Regions from separate parts of the Paraburkholderia sp. Ac-20347 genome, predicted to be linked through region 2. Evidence: riboswitches for the same ligand, from Rfam matches in the RefSeq annotation. Region 2 holds a riboswitch; the other holds the start of a gene.
What was found. Region 2 has a riboswitch for FMN ahead of ribB (3,4-dihydroxy-2-butanone-4-phosphate synthase). Riboswitches for the same ligand answer to the same signal wherever they lie in the genome.
Positions count from the first base shown of each region.

Region 1: another riboswitch for FMN. It lies ahead of G3N97_RS00135 (6,7-dimethyl-8-ribityllumazine synthase); the one in region 2 lies ahead of ribB (3,4-dihydroxy-2-butanone-4-phosphate synthase).

Region 1 covers NZ_JAAGPN010000001.1:15,669-30,797, reverse strand. The annotation lists gene G3N97_RS00150 (hypothetical protein) at 117-311, opposite strand; gene G3N97_RS39905 (GNAT family N-acetyltransferase) at 816-1,310, opposite strand; gene G3N97_RS00140 (hypothetical protein) at 1,416-1,901, opposite strand; FMN riboswitch at 2,171-2,319, shown strand; gene G3N97_RS00135 (6,7-dimethyl-8-ribityllumazine synthase) at 2,395-2,892, shown strand; gene G3N97_RS00130 (glucose 1-dehydrogenase) at 2,953-3,747, opposite strand; gene G3N97_RS00125 (FGGY family carbohydrate kinase) at 3,773-5,242, opposite strand; gene G3N97_RS00120 (ABC transporter permease) at 5,262-6,344, opposite strand; gene G3N97_RS00115 (sugar ABC transporter ATP-binding protein) at 6,364-7,920, opposite strand; gene G3N97_RS00110 (DUF2291 family protein) at 7,917-8,588, opposite strand; gene G3N97_RS00105 (D-ribose ABC transporter substrate-binding protein) at 8,655-9,602, opposite strand; gene G3N97_RS00100 (GolD/DthD family dehydrogenase) at 9,679-10,476, opposite strand; gene G3N97_RS00095 (transketolase C-terminal domain-containing protein) at 10,547-11,488, opposite strand; gene G3N97_RS00090 (transketolase) at 11,481-12,335, opposite strand; gene G3N97_RS00085 (DeoR/GlpR family DNA-binding transcription regulator) at 12,518-13,285, shown strand; gene G3N97_RS00080 (CmcJ/NvfI family oxidoreductase) at 13,394-14,266, shown strand; gene G3N97_RS00075 (hypothetical protein) at 14,333-14,536, opposite strand; gene G3N97_RS00070 (LLM class flavin-dependent oxidoreductase) at 14,662-15,129, opposite strand, start outside.
Region 2 covers NZ_JAAGPN010000370.1:395-6,006, reverse strand. The annotation lists gene G3N97_RS35515 (ferritin-like domain-containing protein) at 1-825, opposite strand, end outside; gene G3N97_RS40055 (hypothetical protein) at 1,257-1,388, shown strand; gene G3N97_RS35510 (hypothetical protein) at 1,737-1,934, shown strand; gene G3N97_RS35505 (hypothetical protein) at 2,244-2,621, opposite strand; gene G3N97_RS35500 (HAD family hydrolase) at 2,914-3,600, shown strand; gene ribB (3,4-dihydroxy-2-butanone-4-phosphate synthase) at 3,732-4,448, opposite strand; FMN riboswitch at 4,623-4,808, opposite strand; gene G3N97_RS35490 (XRE family transcriptional regulator) at 4,902-5,540, opposite strand.

The DNA.
Region 1 (15,129 bases), on a different contig from region 2:
CCGAAGCCACTATCGACGCTCTAGCGGCGCCGCGCGAAAGCGCGAATTTCAGGGCATGAAGCAAGCAATGGTTCGCACCCGCCGCCAGCCTGGCGCGCGGGCGCGATCGCACACATTCAAGCCGGTGCGTAAAGCGCGCTGAACTGACGGTCGCTCAAGGCCCGCGCATTGCCGGTTTCATCCGTGAGAATCCAGTCGCCGGGCGCGACTGGCCACCAGCCATCGGGCGTGGCGATCGCCCAGCCATTCTCACGCGCCTCGACGCGCGTATGCCCATCTGGACCGAACCAGCGCTCGGCCTCGACGGCCAAGCCTCTCCTCAAAAAACGCATCAAAGCTTTCCTAAGTTTTTTTTACTTCGATATCGCGAGATCGTACGAATCAGGCTTCCAAGCCGTATCGAGACTGTATGGAAAACGCAGGAAGCCGCTTGAATCCCCCCGATGGCTATGAGGTGATAACCGGCTCTCAATGCGCTCGCAGCGCCTCCATTCATGACAAACGCACCAACGCTCATTTCGGAGGACAACATTCGAGCGTGAAATGTGCGATGGGTCGCCATGCGTAAACGTTTCCATCCCGTCGGTTCGCTCACGCCAATGTTGAAGCGCGGCGCGAATTGTCGATACGGAAACGCATGGTGCGCACGCGCGGCAATCTCGTCAAGCGGATCGTGTTATCGACCCACCTTGTGTCGGTTATTACGACGCAAATCGTCTTTGTCGACATCGATTTGCCGTGGCAGGTTTAAGCCAGCGCTTAAGACCGCGACACCAACGGGCGTCGGTCACTTTTTCTGTTTCTGCGCGAGACGATTAGAGGATCGCGCGTTGCATGACGATCAGTTCGCCCGTGAATCTCGCATTGCTCGCGCGCCGAATCTCCGCGAAACCTTCGCGCTTCCAGAACGCGTATGCGCGCGCATTGGTGGCAACAACGGCAAGCTGCGCGGTGCGATAACCCCACGTCGCCGCCATTTCAAACAGCAGGCGTAATGCAGCCCTTCCGTAGCCTCGTCCTTGATGGCCTTCTGAAAACAGCATGAGGCCGATCCAGATGCAATCGTGAGCGGGATACGCACGAATGACGTCCGCGCAGCCGATCATGTCTTGCCCGGCGTAGAAACCGAATACCGTTTTATCGGCGAAAGCCTTGCTCACTGGCTTACCGAAAAAGAAGTCGTCGACATCGCTTTCCGAGGGAGGACGGCCTTCCACGAGCGCTGTGTAAGAAGCGGCTTCGACGAACACGCGCAACACGCTTGCGCGGTCGCTGGCCGATTCGTTGCTGAGAGGCAGGACGGTAAGCATCGAGTGTGCGCGACAAAGAAGACCGCCTATTCTAAGCGCGTTGATGAACCGCGAATGCGTTGGGCGCAAACGTTTTCCAGTCGCGGCACTCAGAGATCGGGCGCGTCATACCGCGTGCGAAGTCTGCCGGATCACAGGAGAAACCGTTCGCGGCGTCTCAAGCAGTTTGTTCAAACGCTGGACGGCGGCGCAATAGTCGCGCGCCGTTACCGAAGCCAATTGTTCGTCGTACACCTTGAGCAACGCCTGAATCGCGGCAACGTCGCAAGAGCCGATCATCCATTCTCCGCTGTGCTGCGCACGCTCGACGGCGGCATTCAACGCATCTTCCGCACCGGCATAAACGCCATCGTCGGCGTGTCCCAGACCGGTCTTCCACAGAAAATACGAGAGGTAGGTGAGGCGCGTGAGTTCATTGAGCATCGGCTGATTGCCGCGTTGATTTTCGCGTTGATGACCCCGTCCCTCGCGGCACGCTTCCAGCGCGAGATGCGCATTCAACGACAAGCTGCGAACCGATTCGTGCGGCATCGGCAGCAACCATTGCTTCGACGCGCGCGGTGGAACGCGGAGGCGATTCGCGGCCGTCATGCCAACGCCTCGGCGAACGCGCGAGCCTTCTCCATCATCCGCTTCGCCGCCACCAATCCATTCATCTTCCAGTTGCCCAACACCAGCTTGCGCTTCATGACATTCGCTCCTCATTCGATCCTGATGCGTTCGAGCACCGCAATCGACAACATGACGGCGCAACGAATTGAGTGCCAGATTTAGAGTACAAACTCAGGCTGATTGCGGCTGTGCACAAAACCGGGTTTCGTGCTACCGTACAACCCGTTCGTTAATCAACACGCTAACGAACACGTTCTCGGGGCGGGGTGCAATTCCCCACCGGCGGTAATCGGCGTTAAACACGACGTAGCCCGCGAGCGCTCTGCGGTTGCAGAGGTCAGCAGACCCGGTTGGATTCCGGGGCCGACGGTCATAGTCCGGATGAAAGAGAACAGGATGGCCTCCGTCTTTTCGCGTCTCGCGAAAGGCGCTGCCGTTCTACGCCCTGTTCACACAAAACAGGCTGAAGTCCATGAACACCTCTAGCACCATCGAATCCCAGGCTGTCGCTGCATCCGCCGGTCAACGTCCGCGTCTCGCTTTCATTCAGGCTTGCTGGCATCGCGACATCGTCGATCAGGCCAAGCATTCCTTCGTGCAATCGATCCAGAAGCACGGTTACAGCGCCGACGACGTCGATCTGTACGAAGTGCCGGGCGCCTTCGAAATTCCGCTGCACGCCAAACGCCTCGCGCAAACGGGCCGCTATGCCGGCATCGTGGCAGCGGGCCTCGTGGTCGACGGCGGCATCTATCGCCACGACTTCGTCGCGACGGCCGTCATCGACGGCCTGATGCAGGTGCAACTGGAAACCGGCACGCCGGTGTTTTCGGTCGTGCTCACGCCGCATCATTTCCACGGCGAAGAACACGTGAAGTATTTCCGCGAGCATTTCGTCGTCAAGGGCGCGGAAGCCGCGCACGCTTGCGCCGATACGGTCAGCAAGCTCGCCGCCCTGCCGGTGCGCTAACACGCGCCGTGGCGACGCCCGTGCCTCGCACGGCGTCGCCTGTTCACGCCCGCGCTGCGCTTACGACATGAACATGCCGCCGTCCACGTTGATCGTCTGGCCGGTGATATAGGACGCGTCGTCCGAAGCGAGAAACGCCACGAGACCGGCCACGTCCTTACCGCTGCCCGCGCGTTTCATCGGAATGTTGTCGACCCACTCCTTCATGAGCTCGCCCGGTTTGTAATCGCCGAGCAGCTTGCCCCACGCCTCGTCGTTGTACGCCCACATATCCGTGGTGATGATGCCCGGACAGAACGCGTTGACCGTGATGCCCGTGGGCGCGAGTTCTTTCGCGAGACTCTGCGTAATGCCGAGCACGCCGAATTTGCTCGCCGCGTAGTGCGGCGTATAGACGAAACCCTGACGCGCCTGGCCCGACGCCGTGTTGATCAGGCGGCCGCCCTTGCCCGCACGCAGCATGCGCGTGGCCGCTTCCTGGCAGCACAGGAACACGCCTTTGGTGTTCACGGCCATCACCTTGTCCCACTCGGCTTCGCTCAGATCGGGCAGCTTCGCGATCGTAATCACGCCCGCGTTCTGCACCGAAATATCGACTTCGCCGAGTTTCGCGGCCACTTCGTCGTAGAGCGCCACGACTTGCGCTTTGCTCGTCACGTCGACCTCGACGGCGATCGCTTCATAGCCCGCGTCGCGCAAGCCGGCCGCTGCATCGTGCACGCTCTTCTCGTTCGCCGACACGCACACCTTCGCGCCTTCCTGCGCGAAGCGCTCCGCGATACCCAATCCAATACCGCGGCTTCCGCCCGTCACGACCACCACCTTGCCTGCGAACCGCTTTGCTTCGTTACTCACGGTGTATTCTCCGGAAACCCTGCGTTTAAAGACGGCCGATCCACTTCAGCCATTGTTCGTGATTGCGCGCGGCGGCGTCCACGCCCGTGCCCGGCTCCACGCGGCGCGCGATCACGCGGTTCGCGCGATGCGCGTCGAGCGACGGAATCAGGCCCGTTTCGAGCAGCGCCAACGCCGCCGCACCGGCCGCCGATATTTCACTGAGCGCCAGCGTGCTGACCGGCCGGTTCAACGTGTCGGCCAGGTATTGCAGCAGGAAGGGCCGCTGCACGAGGCCGCCATCGAGATGCAGTTCGCTCAGACGCACGTTGGCCGACTCCTCCATCACCGTAATGACGTCCTTGATCTGATAGACGATCGATTCGTACGCCGCGCGCGCAACGTGCTGCCAGGCCGTTGAAAACTGCAGCCCGACGATCTGCGCGCCGCCCGGATATTTCCAGTGCGGGCAGCCGATGCCGGAAAACGCGGGAATCAGAAAGACGCCGCCGTTGTCGTATTCCGTGAATGCGCGCTCGGCCTCGGCAAAATCGCCGAATAGATTGAACTTCTCCTTGAGAAAAGCCGGCGTCGAACCCGCGCTGATGATGATGCCTTCCATCGCATAGTCCACGCGCGAACCCGTGGCGAAGCACAAGGTCGAGACGAGGCCGTGCGCGGGCGCTTGCGGTTCGCGCCCCACGTTCATCATGATCGACGAGCCCGTGCCCATCGTGGCCTTCGCCACGCCCGGCGTCAAACAGCCCTCGCCCACGGCAGCCGCGTGAGAGTCGCCGATCATCGACACAATCGGCACCGCGTGCGCCAGCAAGCCGTTGAAATCCGTTTCGCCAAAATGCGAGGCCGACGGTTTCAGTTCCGGCAAACGCAACCCGCGCAAGCCGAATTCCTCGACCAGTTCCCGATCCCATTCGAGCGACGCGAGGTTGAACAGCATCGTGCGCGACGCGTTCGTATAGTCGGCGCAATACGCGGCACCCTTCGTCAACCGATACAGCAGCCAGCTATCCACCGTGCCGAAATACGCGCTGCCGCGCTGAATATGCGCCTGCACGCGCGCATCGTTTTCAGTGAGCCAGATGAGTTTGGTGCCTGAAAAATACGGGTCGATCAGCAAACCGGTTTTCGCGGCGATGCGTGGCGCGAGCCCGTCGCGCTTGAGCCGCTCGCAGATCGGCAGCGAGCGCTGGCATTGCCACGACACGGCGGGCACGATCGGCCTGCCCTGCTCGTCCCACAACACCACGGTTTCGCGCTGATTCGAAATCCCCACGCCGACGATATCGCGCTGCTCGCCCTTGAATGCGGCGAGACACAGCGCAACGGCCTGCAGCACGGAATCGTAAATCGCGTCGGCATCCTGCTCGACGAAACCCGCCTGCGGATGCGTGCACGAGACCGCAACGAAGCCGCGCGCGTGAACCTGTCCTTCGGCGTCGAAAACGAGCGCCTTCGTGCCACTGGTGCCTTGATCGATGGCCAGAACGTATTGCATGTTTTTATCCCGGTATCGATCAGGCGGTCATCGCAACCATGCGCGACTGGAGGCGCTGCTGCAACTGGTCCACCACGACGGCGAAGATAATCACGAGCCCCTTGATGACCATCTGCCAGAAGTCGCTGATGCCGCACATCACCATGCCGTCGCCGAGAATGCTGATCACGCACGCGCCCACCACCGAGCCGAACACCGTTCCGCGTCCGCCCATCAACGCCGTGCCGCCCAGCACCACGGCGGCGATCGCGTTCAGTTCGTAGGTTTCGCCCGTGAGCGGGTGGGCGGTCTGCAACTGCGCGGTAATCACCAGCCCGACGATTGCCGCGCAAAAACCCGAGAACGTGTAGACGAACAGCTTCACGCGGTTGGTGCGAATACCCGAGAAACGCGCGGCCTGTTCATTGCCGCCGATGGCATAAATGCGCCGGCCCAGCGGCGTTTTGCGTGCGATGAAAATGGTGACGGCCGCCAGCAACAACATGATCCACACCGGCACGGAAAGCCCCATGATCGTACCGTTGCCGATGAATTCAAAACCCGTATTGCCGAGCGCCGCATTGCCTTCGAGGTCCGCATACGTGCTGCCGTTGTTCACCAGCAGCGCGGCGCCGCGCACGACATACAACATGCCCAGCGTCGCGATGAACGGCGCGACGTTGAGCGCGGTAATCAAATAACCATTCACGGCGCCAATCAACGCGCCGAGAACACACGCGAGCAGCGCGACGCCAAGCGGATTGAAGAACACTACGTAATGGCCGATATGTACGCCCTGGAGCAGCAGATAACCCGCCGCCATGCCGCTGATCCCGACAATCGAGCCCACCGAAAGATCGATACCGCCGGTCAGGATCACGAGCGTCATGCCGATCGACAGAATCGCCACGACAGTCACGTGCTTCGCCATGATCAGCATGTTGCTGGCCGAGAGGAAGTTATCCGCCGTGAGCGAGAAGACAATGAAGATCACAAACAGCGCGATGAAAATGCGCAGCTTGAGCAGATTGACCGTGAAGCGCGCCACCATATAGGCGCTCTGCCGGTTGTGCTTCGTATGCACCGGATGCAGCGAAGGATTGCTGCTATTGGGAGTATTCATGGTGTCTACCTCGGTTGCCTCAGACCACTGCCGTGGCCGGTGTCGATGCGCGCACGATGCGTTCGCTGTCAAACTGTGACCGTTCCATGATGGCCGTGAGCTTGCCGCTCGCCATCACGAAGACCCGATTGGAAACCGCCACGGCCTCGTCGAGTTCGGAGGTCGCGTAAATGACGGCGATGCCGGACTTCGCGAGCAGGCTGATCGTCTTGTAGACGTCTTCCTTGGCGCCCACGTCGATACCGCGCGTCGGTTCGTCCATCAGCAGCACTTTCGGCGACGTCAGCAGCGCCTTGCCGATCACCACTTTCTGCATGTTGCCGCCGGAAAGCGATGTGATCGGCGCGTCCACCGAGGCGGCCTTGATAGCGAGCCGCTTGACGATGTCCTCGGCCGCTTCGACCTGCTTCTCGCGCTTGAGCGCGCCGAATTTCAGCCGGTTGACGAACTTGCCGAGACTCGACAAGGTCATGTTCTCGAGAATCGACATCAGCTGAATCATGCCCTGCTTCTGGCGATCCTCGGGCACCAGCGCGATGCCCGCTTCGATACGCTTCGGAATCGGCAGATCTTCGATCGCCTTGCCCGCCAGTTCGATTTCGCCCAATGCGTGCGGCTGCGCGCCCAGCAGCGTTTCGAGGAGTTCGGTGCGGCCCGCGCCCATGAGTCCGTAAATGCCGATCACTTCACCGGCACGCACCGAGAAAGACACATGATCGACGGCGTAAATGCCATTCGAGCGCTTTAAAGCCAGATCGTTGACCTTCAGGATTTCTTCGCCGATTGCGTGCTGTTCAAACGCGAAGCGCTTCTTCGACGAACCAACCATCGCTTCGATGATCCACGGAATATCGATGTCCGCGATATCGTCTTCGGCCACGAGCCGTCCATTGCGCAGCACCGTGATGCAATCGCCAATCGCCATGATTTCTTCGAGGCGATGCGAGATATAAATCACGGTCACGCCCTCTTCCTTGAGCTGACCGATAATCTTGAAGAGAATCTCCACTTCGTGGCGCGAGAGCGCGGAAGTCGGCTCGTCCATGATCAGCACCTTGATGTGCTTGGAGAGCGCTTTGGCGATTTCCACGAGCTGCTGCTGGCCGACGTAAAGATCGCCCAGACGCGTGCGCGGATTAATCGGAATCTGCAAACGGTCCAGCAAAATCTTCGCCTGATGCACTTCGTCTTTCGAACGGATCACACCGCCGCTCGTCAGCTCGTTGCCGGTAAATATATTCTCGGCGACGCTCAGGTCGGGAAAGAGATTCAGCTCCTGAAAGATAATGCCCACGCCGTGTGCTTCGGCGCTGCGCACATCGGTAATCGCGGCGACTTTTCCGTCGATGCGAATCTCGCCTGACGTGGCCGTTTCCGCGCCCGCGAGCAGTTTCATCAGCGTCGATTTACCCGCGCCATTCTCGCCGATCAACACGTTCACCTTGCCGCGGCGAACCTTGTAATCGACTTCTACGAGCGCAGCCGTGCCCGGATAGATTTTCGACAGACCGCGCGTTTCGATAACATTCACGGAGTTCGCGAGCCGTGCCTCATTCGCTTCGATCGCTTCGCTCATTTCCATGCCACCGGTATCGCCCGAATTTCGCCTGCCGGTTCGCTCCAGCTGCTATAAACCGCGGCCACGTCCACGCTCTGACCGACCTTGAGCTTGAGCGATTCCTGCGCATGCGCGACGACGAGCTTGTTGATTTCCTGGCCGAACACCGCGAATTTCGATTGATCGTCGAAGTCGCCATATTTCACGCCGGGAAAACCATCGCGTACGCCGGTGCCGATCACAACGGGACCGGTCTCCAGCGCCACATGAACCGCTTCGCCGCCGCTCGGGGGCGTCACGTCCACGTAAGCGCGGCCCACGCGCGAAGTCGTGTCGATACGCGTGACCTTGCCCGCCACGCGAATCCAGAAATTGCAGGGAAACGCCGAGCTTTGGCGGAACCCGTACTGCTTGCACGCGTCGTCGAAATTCTGGCTGAGCGCGCCGATCACCTGTGCCGCGGGTTTAGCGTTCTTGTCGGCATACGGAATCATCTGGTCGTTGAACATCTTGACCGGATCCGGACCGTGATGCTGGCCTTGCGCGCGAATCGCTGCCAGCTCCTGATCGGTCACGACATGACAGCCGCCCACGGCGGCAACGACGCCCACGCCCAGCACAACCCGCAAGCTTTTCGCAGCGCCGCCGAATGTGCGTCGCACCACTGCGCCAATCGAATCCACCATGACGACCTCACTTGAAGACTTCCACGGGCACGGCGCACGCCATGCCCGTTTGACACCGGCAATCCGTTACTTGGTGTAGTAGAAATCGTTCACTTTCGAGGCGTTGTCCTTTGTGATCAGGATGCCGCGCGTGAGCTGACGTTCGGGTTCGCCCGTCGAACCGGTGCGAATGTATTTGTCGAGCAGATCGACGCCGTGCTGCGCAATACCTTGCGCCTGCAGCATGACGGTGGCTTTCAGCTTGCCCGCGCGGATCGAATCGCGTTCGTCGTTGCTGCCGTCGATACCCATGACGATCACGTCCTTGCGATTCGCCGAATCGAGCGAAGCAATTGCGCCGAGCGCCGCCGGACCATTACCCGCAATCACACCCTTGATGTTCTGATGTTCCTGAAGAATCGAGTCCATCGCCTGCTTGGCCGGCAGCAGCGCGCCCTTCACGTCCTGACGCGCGACCATCTTCAGATCCGGATACTGGTCGAGCACCTGATGAAACGCCTGCGAGCGCGTCACGCAGTTTTTGTCCGCGAGATTGCAGGTCAGCTCCACATAGTCGCCCTTTTCGCCAATCGCTTCGACAAAGCGTTGCGCGACTTCCGAACCGGCTTCCAGATTGTTATGGCTGAGCTGCGCGATGGCGATACCGTCTTTCGGAATCTCGCGATTGATCAGCACCACCGGCACGTGTTTTTCTTTCGCCGTGCGCACCGTCGCCACGCTAGCATTCGAATCGGCGTTATCGAGAATGATGCCCTTCACGCCCTTGCCGATGACGAGATTCACCAGTTCGTTTTGCTTGTTGACGTCCTCGCCATGCGAAAGCACGATCGTGTCGTAACCGAGTTTCTTCGCTTCCTTTTCCGCGCCTTTCGCTTCAGCCGCGTAATACGGATTGTCGAGCGCGTTCACCAGAATCGCGATCGTGCCTTTACTCGCCGCGAGCGCGTCGACCGGTTGCAGTGCCGCTACGCAGGTGGCAGCGACCGCGGCCGTGAGTGCAAGCTTCTTCCACATGTTTTGTCTCCGGATTGAACTTCTTTTTCTTCAAGAAGCGGCTCGCCTTGCGCGATGCCGCACCCGCACTGCCATGTCAGCAAATGGTGTAGCCGCCGTCGATCATGATGTCCGCGCCGGTAATCATGTCCGCGCCGTTCGAGAGCAGAAACAGAATGGCGGCGGCAATTTCGTCGGTGTAGGCGAAACGGCCCACCGGAATCAGCTTCTTCATGTTCTCGCCTTTTTCACCGTCCCAGGCGGCCGCGCCCATCGGCGTCAACACCACCGTCGGCGACACCGTATTCACGGTAATGCCGCGCGCGGCCCACTCCTTCGCGAGCACCTTGGTCATGCCGATCAAGCCCGCCTTCGCCGACGTATAGGCGCAGTGCTGGTCAATGGCGACGGTCGCCGCCTGCGAGGCGATGTTGACGATCTTGCCGCGATGCCCGCGCGCCAATACGTGACGCGCGAAGTGCTTTGAACAGAGGAAAGGACCGGTGAGATTCACGGCGATCTGCTTCTGCCATTCGTCGAAGCCGATATCTTCAGCAGGCGTGAGCGTGATGCAGCCCGCGGCGTTCACGAGCAGATGAATGTCGCCGAAATGCTGGACGGCGGCTTTCATGGCGCGCTCGACGTCGGCTTCGTTGGCGACATCGCAGGCGAAAGCTTTCGCGTTGGCTGCGCCGAGTTCTTCGACGGCGGCCTGCACGCGCGGCTCCTCGAATGCCGGATAAAGGATCGCAACGCGCGCGCCTTTCGCGATCAGCGCCGTGTTGGTCGCCATGGCGATGCCGCCGAGGCCGCCGGTCACGACCGCGACTTTGCCGTCCAGACGAAAGTCGAAATCGACGCCGTGGCGCAGCGACATGTCATATTGAATGCTCACTTTTCTGTCTCCTTCTTGTGCCTCTGGGGGCGGCAATGAAATGCTGTGCGACGCGTCGCGACACTCTGCGTCAGCGCGCGGATTGTGCCTGTATGGCTTCGGCAATGCCATCGGCGTCGATACCGTAATGGCGGCGAATGCCCTTGCGCGTGCCGTATTGCGCGAATTCGCCTTCGGTCACGCCGAGCGTGGTCAGGCGGCGCGGAATCTGGCGGCGCGCCATCAACATCGCGACCATCGCGCCAATTCCGCCATGCAGCGAATGTTCTTCGACCGTGACGATCGCGTCGTGGCGTTCGATGATCGTCGCAAGCGCGTCCTGATCGAGCGGACGCAGCGACGAAAGATTCACGAGCGTCGGATGCACGCCTTGCTGCTGCAGACGCTCGCACGCTTCGAGCGCTTCGCCGACCACCGAACCCAGCGCGATCACGGCCACACCGCGACCTTCGATCAGTACGTCGGGACGGCCCGGCTGGAAGCGGTACGACGCGTCGTGAACGACGGGAAATTTCGCGTTGTCGAGACGGATGTAGACCGGGCCGTCGACGGCGGCCGCGTAGTCGATCATCTGCACGACTTCGGCTTCGTCGCACGGCGCGAAAATCTGCACGTTGCCGAAGCCGCTCATGATCGAGATGTCGTCGATCGCATGGTGCGTGGACGCCAGCGGACCGTAGGCCACGCCCGCGTTCAGGCCCAGCATCTTCACGTTGGTGGCGCTATAGCAGATGTCGTTCTTGACCTGCTCGTTCGCGCGGCCCACGAGGAACGGCGCGGCGTTGGCCGTGAATACGATATGTCCGCCCAGCGCGAGGCCCGCCGCCATGCCGACCATGTTCTGCTCGGCAATGCCCACGTTGATCACGCGTTCGGGATAGGTTTCGAGAAACGGGCCGATCTTCGAGGTCGAGGTGGAGTCGGCCACCATCACGATGATGTCCTGGCCCGCAGCCGTCAGGCGGCTCAGCGCGCTGACCGCACCGTCGCGCAAATCGGCGGAATTACGCATGGTCCAGCTCCTCCAGTGCTTGCTTGAGTTGTTGCTCGTCAGGGAATTTGTGATGCCAGGCCGGCACGTTCTCCATGAACGACACGCCACGGCCCTTGATGGTGTGCGCGATCAACACTTTCGGCTTTCCATTTCCCCCATCGAGACTTTCGATTAGTTTCCAAATCGCGTCCGAATCATTTCCATTGACGTCGTGCACCTCGAATCCGAACGCGCGGAATTTCTCGTCCAGCGGGTCGAGATCCATGATCTTGTGCGTGAAGTCGGCGAGTTGCAGGCGGTTGCGGTCGACGATCACGACGAGGTTCGACAGCTCGAAATGCGCCGCCGCCATCGCGGCTTCCCAGTTCGATCCTTCCTCGAGTTCGCCGTCGCCGGTCAGCACGAACACGCGCCCGACCGGGCCTTCCGACGCTTGAGCATGGCGCTGTTTGGCCATCGCGAGACCCGCCGCGATCGGCATGCCGTGACCGAGGCCGCCGGTGTTGACCGTCACGAGCGTCGGCAGCTTTTGCCTGACAGGATGGCCCGGCAGCCGCGAATGGTCCTGCAGATAGGTGGGCAGTTCGGCGCCTTCGAGCCAGCCGAGTTCCGCGAAGCAGGAATACAGACCGCCCACGCCGTGACCCTTGCTGAGAATGAATTCGTCCTGCCACTTCACGGTGCGATCGCCCTGCACCTCGTAGCGGAGCACATGGAAATACAGCGCCGCGAGGATGTCCGCTTCCGACATGTCGCCGCCCGTATGGCCGCTCTTCGCCGCCGAATTCATCACGCAGATCTTCTTGCGGATCTCCTGCGCCCGCCTGTGCAGCGGCTCGCCAGACTGCTTGTAGGGGTTTTCCATTCCCTGCTCCCGAACTTCCTGTTTGCGTGAAATGCAGTTTCTGTTACTTTCCTTAGAAAGTCAAAGAGAAATAAAAGCAAAGAGGGAAAACACCAGGTCGGTCGCGATACGGCCGCGAATCGGGCAAAATACAACCCATAACGTCCGGGTTTGCGGGCGCGGGCGGCTTGCAGGGAAAAAACATGGACCAAAGGACCAGAACAGAGAAGATTTTCGAAAAGGTGCAGGCGGCCAAGCTGGTGAAGCTTTCGGAGCTTTCCAGCGAATTCGGCGTTTCGATGCCCACTATTCGAAAAGACATTGACGAGTTGCAGCGCCTCGGACACGTCGAGCGCGTTCATGGCAACGTGCGCCTCAAGACCGCGCAAGCCGAGCCCGCCCCCAAAGCGCCGAGCGCCAGCATTCTGCCGACGAGCGAGGAAAAGGCGCAGATCGGCCGCAAGGCGGCGACGCTTATCGCGAACGGCGACGCCGTCATTCTCGATTGCGGCGCGACCACCACCGAACTCGCGAACAATCTGCTGGACCGCCAGAATCTGCGCATCGTCACCAACGCGCTGAACATTGCGATCCTGCTCGGCGCGGAGCCGACCAACCGCGTGATGCTCACGGGCGGCATCTTCAAGGCGGAGACGATTGCCGTGTCGGGCGAAAAGGCATCGACCTTTTTCGAAGGCATGTTCGTCGACAAACTCTTTCTCGCGGCGGGCGGCGTCGCCATGGAATCGGGCATTTCCTATCCCGACTTTATCGACCTGCACGTGAAGCGCGCGATGATCGACGCGGCGAAAACCGTGTATCTGCTCGCCGATTCGAAGAAGTTCGGCAAGCGCGAGTTCGCGACTTTCGGCGCGATGGACCAGATCGACTATCTGATTACCGATGAAGGGCTCGATGCCGAATTCGCTAACTGGATCACCGGTCTCGGCATCAAGATTCTGTACGCGTAGTGGCAAACGCCGCCTCATAACCATATGAGGTTTCGTTCGTTCTAAAAAGCTCGGCCGGCGACTAGCTTTGAATGATCTTGAACGTATGTTCTGATCATCGGAGCACTCATGAGCACCGTGTTAGCCGCCCCGCCAGCCCACCCGGACGCGCAGGCGCTGCCGTTCGCCGCCCCGTCCGTCGAAGCGGAACTCAACTATCTCGCGCCGGGCACAGTCCGGCCCGTCAATTACACGTTCGAACCGCCCGCGGGCATACCGTGGAGTTCGGGCACGCTCGATCCGCGCCGTGTAACGATTCATAATGCGCGCCCGCTCGCGCAAAGCGGCGGTATTTCGCTCGACACGCAAGGCTTCCAGCACGTGGCGCATGCGAGCGCGCTGCACGATTTCAGCGACGAGGCGCAGATTCGCGACGTCTATCTGCCCGAAGCCGAAGCGCTGCTGCGCACGGTTACGGGCGCCGCGAAAGTCGTGATCTTCGATCACACGCTGCGCGACAGCGCACGCGGTTCGCGCGACAACGCCGCGCTGCGCGAACCGGTACGCCGCGTGCATAACGATCAGACTTTCGTTTCGGGGCCGAGGCGCGTCCGCGATCATCTGAACGCGGACGAAGCCGCGCAGCGTCTTCAGCGGCGCTTCGCGATCATCAATCTGTGGCGGCCCTTGAACGAAGTCGAGCAATTGCCGCTCGCGCTCTGCGACGCACGCTCCATTGCGCCCGACGATCTCGTGCCCACCGATCTCGTCTACCGCGACAAAACCGGGGAAACGTATTCGTTTCTCGCGAACGCGCGACATCGCTGGTTTTATTTTCCCCGTCTGCGTGCCGACGAAGTGCTGTTGCTGAAGATCTACGATTCGCGCGAGGAAGGGACGGCGCGATTCACCGCGCACACGGCTTTCGACGATCCGCACACGCCGGAGGACGCCGCGCCGCGTCGCAGTATTGAATTGCGCGCACTTGTTTTCTGGGACTGAAAAGACGTGACGCTTGCCGACGCGCGAGATTAAACGCGCAGGCAAGCGCAGGGACGATGATCGCGCTTATTCGAGCGGGATTTCCGGAACGAAGGGATAAAGCAGCGGCGTATAGCTCAAGTGAAAGTATCCGTGCCGCGCATAGAGCGCGGCGCGCTCCACGCGTTCGTGCGTTTCCTCGCGCGCATTTTTCGCTTCAACGATGTCGCGTGAACGCGCAGGCTCGCTGCGGAATACCTTGAAAAACAGGGATGAAATCGGAATCGACATAACGACGCCTCCGTGGCATTGCATAAGGTCCAATCTATTCCTCGATATTTCATCGGACAACCAAGCATTTCAGGAATACTTATGCAATACGCAGCCGGATCACAGGCATTTAAGTCGTCACGTCGTTACACCGTTACGTCGACCCGCGTCAGCCGCTCGAGACCGAGATGCGAGCGCAAGGTACCGCCCGCGTATTCGGTTCGAAAGAGTCCGCGCCGCTGCAGAATCGGCACCACGCCGTCGACGAATGCAGCAAGACCGTCCGGCAACGCGTCCGGCATCAGATTGAAACCGTCGACGGCTTCGCCCTTGAACCAGTGTTCGATATCGTCGGCGATCTGCTCGGGCGTTCCGACAATCACGCGATGCCCGCCGCCGCCCGCAAGCGCGCGAATCAGCTCGCGCACCGTATAACCGCCACGCCGCGCCTCGGCCAGCGTCGCGTGAAAGAACGTGTGATTGCCGTTGCCGCCGTTCGGCAGCGCGAGATTGTCGGGCAGGCGCGCGTCGAGAGCGAGTTGGTCCGGCGTGATGCCCAGCGTGCCGGCCAGCCGCGCGAGACTGTAGCGCCACGGAATCAGATCGACGAGTTC
Region 2 (5,612 bases):
GAACACGTGCTGGGTGATCTTCGCGAGCGGATACAGCACGCTCGGCTGGATCTTCGCGGGAATGTCGAGCGGCTTGAGCAGCATCTTCACGCACATGTCGGCGGACAGATTGTGGCGCACGAGCTTGTTCACGCGCGCCGTGAGTTCGCGGTTGTACGCCGAATCCTTCACGCGATCGGGATAGCGAATCGCGAACACGTGACGCAGCGCGATCTCCGAGTCCTCGTTCTTGATCTCCATCACGCGGCGCATGAGCGCGCCAAGCACCGCGAGGCGGCCATGCCCCTCGACCTGGTTGTACTTCTTGAAGTAGCGGAAAAAGTGCTTGTAGTGGCGCACTTCGTCCGAACGGATGTTGTCGGTGATTTCCTTGAGCACGGGCTCGGTCGAACATTCGCCGATCGCGCGATACAAGGTGGCCGTGCCCGTTTCGACGACGCAGCGCGCAACCATTTCGAGCGCGCGCGTCTTTTCGAATTCCTCGAACGAGCAGGTCTTCGAGTATTCCTCGAAGAAGTTATTGAACGCCGTGTCCCAGTCGAATTCGGGCCAGACGTAATTGATGTAGGTCTTCAGCGCGCGGCCGTGCTGAAGCTCCTCGTGTTCCCATTCGTTGTTGAGCCACGCCGACACTTCCGGGTCGCCATTGAAAAACACGCTCAGATTGCTCGTGTAGAGGTCCGAGCCGCTTTCGATGAACGATGCCGCACACAGCAGCAGCAGCAGATCTTCGTTGGCAGCCGCGAGCTTGCGGTCGATCCGCGTGAGATCGATGTCTTCGATGCGCCAGGGCATCACGTGGCCAGGCTCACTGTCGTTACGCATTATGTCGTACTCCGAAAGCGGTATCTGCTCGCGCGGCGCTACGCGCCCGGTCCCGGCGCGACTGCTCGCCGGTGCCCTGCAATGGCGCTTTCGCCGCGTGGTGAAAGGTACCAGCCATATCTAATTCATATTAGCCGTTGTTTCTTGAAGCTGCAGTCTCAGAGCACAGACCGGTCCCGCAAGCGCCAGTTCCGGGAAGAGTCGACTTGTAAGCCAGTCGTAGCGCAGATTTTGTTACGCAGCAATACTCTGTGCCGCGAGCAGGACGCTCAGCGCACGCTACGCAAAGCCCTGTCCCGATAGCCCCGGAGCCGCAAGCCACGGGCCTGACAGCGGTACGTAACAGGACCACAAATAATCGGCGGCGTTGCGAAGTAAAGGCTCACACGCGGCAATCGGCGCAAACCGAAGAAATCCTCCAGGGCGTCAGCTTGACGGAGCGCAAGTCGCGCGCGACCGCGAACGAGGCGCAAGCGATGCGCGGCGAATCGGTGCCCGAGCGCGGACGTGAATCGAGCACGAACCGGCCCGTGAATCAGCACGCATTGCGCGACGCGCCATGAACTTCAAGTGATTTCGCGGATTCCTGGGCGCGGCTCGACCGCCGCCGCAGGCAGCGAATGTCAAAGGGAATATTTTCGGCATGTGGTTTGTACAACGCAAAGGCGTTGACTACACTCCAGTTCCCCGGCGCCGCGTCCGGGCTGGATGCTGTTTGAGTTGCCTGGGCGACGTCTCCCGACGCTCGCGATCACCACTCCCGGGCACGCTCGAACGGACCGCCAACCGTCCAGCCGATCACCGACCGCGCCGTTGCAGGCTTTCGCTCACGCCCACCGCATGACTGTCGCCGCGCCGCCCAACGAGGGGCCGCGAACGTCGACCTCTGATGCGGCAACATGGAGAGAACGATGCTGAGTCCGCATGAATTCGCCACTCTGCTGCTAGTGAAGGACGCCCCCAACCAGCTCGATATGGAGCGCGAAGAACTGGACGCCCTGCTCGAACGACAGCTCGTCCAGCTGGAACGCCTGGCCTCCGGCCTCCAGCGGTGGCGACTCACCGAAATCGGCGACTCGGCGTTACGCGCCATCAAACGGTTTTCGTGAACCAGACACCGCGCGGCTCACGCGCGGCAACGGCCTGACACGCCGGCGCGCGCGAACACGCTCTCAGGCACGCGCCATACGACCACGACCGACCTTTTCTCGACCTGAGCGGACGCCGGGATCGTCCGCCAGAACGCTGTGTCGAGCCCATCCCCGATGCAGGCGCACGGCTGTAGACGTTCGCGCCTGCAGTGCATGGTCACGCGGACCCGCGCGCTTCATGCCCGCGTGACCATTTTTTTCGCGCTCCGCCTGGCTGCTACGCCAGGCTGTTCCGCCAGGTTCCGCGTCCGGCCGGACCGCGCGCGCTCAACCGCCGCGCAAGGTCGGATCGGCCGAGGCGCGCCAGTTCAGCGCCTGTGCGCGCTGGTCGTTGAGATACGCCACCCACTGATTGCGCGACTGCATGTCGCCGTTCGCGCCATGCGCCGTGTACTGCTGCGCGAGCCCCGCCTGGAAGCTGCAGAAGCGCTCCTGCGGCAGCTTGCCGTGACGGTTGGCGACATAGGCGTCGTAGATCGCCGAATAGACGGCCTGGGTGTCCGCGCCGTAGTCGGGCGACTGGCCGCCGCACATCTGCTGAAGCGTGGCGAAAGGCGGCGGGCTGCTCCACGTGCCGACAAGGCCCGACGAATTGGCACATCCCGCGACGAGCATCGCCGCACCGATCATCGCAAGTCCACGCATTGCGTTCTCCCCGTGTTCGACTGAGTGTTCCAGCGCGCATTGTCGCATCGCGCGGCGCGCCTCACACCCTGGCCGTACGGCCAACGTCGCATCGACGCGTGAAAGCCGGCGCATCCGAAACAGCAAGCGGCACGCGAAACCCCGGCCGTGCACGCAAAAGCACGTATCATGAGGCTTTCAACGTCCTGCCTTGCCGGTTTGCGTGCGTGGTGTCCGCATGCCGCGCGACCGTGCGCCGCCCCGTGTTTTCGTCCGTCCATACAGCCTTCACGGCTGCTTTTTCGTCTTACGCATGATCGACCATCTCATCTGCGACTGCGACGGCGTGCTCGTCGACAGCGAAGTCATCGCCGACCACGTGCTCTTCGATACGCTCAGCCGCACCTTCCCCGGCGTGGATTTCCGCGCCGCCGTGGCCTCCGCCTTCGGCCAGCAGACCTCGCGTTTTCTCGCCGACGTCGCCGAGCGCTTCAATCTCACGCTGCCCGAGCATTTTCTCGAGACGATCGACCACAACTGCGAAGTCGCGATCGCCGATTCGGTGAGCCCGATCAACGGCGTGCGCGACGCGCTGCGCCAGATCGCGCTGCCCGCCGCCGTGGTGTCGAACAGCCGCCTCACGCGCGTGCACGCCTCGGTGCGCCGCGCCGGGCTCGACACGATCTTCGGCGAGCGCATCTTCAGCGCCGAGATGGTCGCGCGGCCCAAGCCTTATCCGGATGTCTATCTGCATGCGGCCAAAACGCTCGGCGTGGAGCCGGCGCGCTGCCTCGTGGTCGAGGACAGCCTCTCGGGCCTGAACGCCGCGCGCGCGGCGGGCATGAAGACCATCGCGTTCGTGGGCGCGAGCCATATCCCGTCGGGCTATGCCGACGTGCTGCGCGAGATGGGCATCACGCGCATCATGGAGCACATGGAAGAGTTGCCCGCGCTCGTGGCAGCGGGCGTGCGCGGCGAGTTCGGCGACGTGCAGTCGTAAGCCAACCTGGCGCGCTGCCGCTCGCTTCGTCGATAAAAAAACGGCGCGTGAACCGCAAGGCTCACGCGCCGTTTTTCATTGCGGGCCGCCCGGCAAGGCGGTCCGCAGCACCTTCACGTCTCGAACGCGCCTTACACCAGCTCGGCGCTGCGTTCGCGCACCTCGGCGAGCGAGGCGCGGAATGCCGCCAGCTCGGCGATCGTCAGCATCGGCAGATTGTGCAGCTTCGCGAAGTCGTCGACCTGCTGGCCGCGCGCCATCGTGCCGTCCGGGTTCATCAGTTCGCACAACACGCCCGCAGGCTCCAGACCGGCGAGCGCCGCCAGGTCGACGGTGCCTTCGGTATGGCCCCGGCGCGCGAGCACGCCGCCCGGCTGCGCGCGCAGCGGGAACACGTGGCCGGGGCTCACGATATCGGTGGGCTTCGCGCCGGCCGCGATGGCCGCGCGGATCGTCGTCACGCGGTCGACCGCCGACACGCCCGTGCTCACGCCCTCGCGCGCCTCGATCGAGACGGTGAAGGCCGTGCGGTTGCGGCTCTCGTTGCGCGCGACCATCGGCGGCAGTTCGAGCGCGCGCACTTTCTCGTCGGAGAGGCACAGGCAGACGATGCCGCTGCATTCGCGGATGAACAGCGCCATCGTTTCGTTGGTCAGGTTCTCGGCAGCGCAGACGAGATCGGCCTCGTCCTCGCGGTCGTGATCGTCCTGAAGGACGACGGGACGGCCTTCGCGCATGGCCTGCAGCGCGGCGGCGATGCGCGGCGGCACCGGCTCGGTATCGAGCAAAGGAAGATCGGCGATGGCGTCGAGCGGCTGCTCGACCGGGAGATTGCGGGTAAAGGACATGTGAAACGCTCCTCGCAAGAGTTGGGCGAAAAACGTTTCAGGGCATTGCAAACAGACAGGAATCCCCGGCACGCGACCTCTCGCGAGCGCCGCGCGCGGCACCCGGCTCAAGGCCGGACGACGCCACGCGCACGCAGGCGCAACGCCGCGGCGGATGGGCAAACATGACCATCTGCACATCTTCTCTCATCCGGACTATGACCGTCGGCTCTGGCTTCGCACCAGATCTGCTGACCCTGCGCGCGAGACGAAAACAACTTGCAGCGACTCACGCACAGGCGCTCGCGGGCTCACCGGCTGGCCTTTCGGCCCGGCCGGCATACCGCCGGTGGGGAATTGCACCCCGCCCTGAAGACGCACTGATTACCGGTTGAACCGGCGGAAGAAGCATACCGCGTCGCGCCCGATCGTGCAGCGCGGCAAAGACCCACTGGACAAATTGGCGCACCGACCTCAGAGCGTCTGCGGCGCGGCTTGCGGCACGTCCCAGCGCGGCGGCGTCTCGGCGTTGCGCGTCACGCGGAACACGCGCGCCTCGGTGTCGCCCGGATTGCGCAGGCTGTGCGGCTGGTCGGCGTCGAACACGATGGCGTCGCCGGTCGCGAGCAACTGGCGGCGATCGTGTACGCTCACTTCGAGCGTGCCTTCGCTGACGACGAGGTTGACGGTCGTGCCCGGCGCGCGGCGCGTGCCTGGCTCGGTGTGCAGCGGCGCGATGCGCAGCTCGTGAAACTCGGCGGCGGCGGGCTCGTCCTCGGGATAGAGCGCGCGAGCCGAATAACGGCCGTCGGCGCTCACGCGGCGCGGCGCGCGTTCGGCGGGCAGATGCTCGAAGCCGTTCACCGCATGACGGCGCAGGAACGCCGACACCGACACCTTGAGCGCCGCCGCAACCTTGCAGAGCACCTTGATCGACGGCACGCTGCGCGCCGACTCCACCTGGGCGAGCATCGCGCGCGAGACGCCCGAGGCGCGCGCCAGCGCATCGAGCGAGAGCTGACGCTCGGCGCGCAACCGCGCGAGGTTCACGCCGACGAGATGTTCGAGCGCATCGAACGCATTGGCAGCGCTGTCGTGCGCCTCCGTTTGCAATGTCGCTTGTGCTGTTGTTTGTGCAAGCGGCGCAGTGGCGAATGCAGAGCGTTCGTCGACGCCGCGAACAAT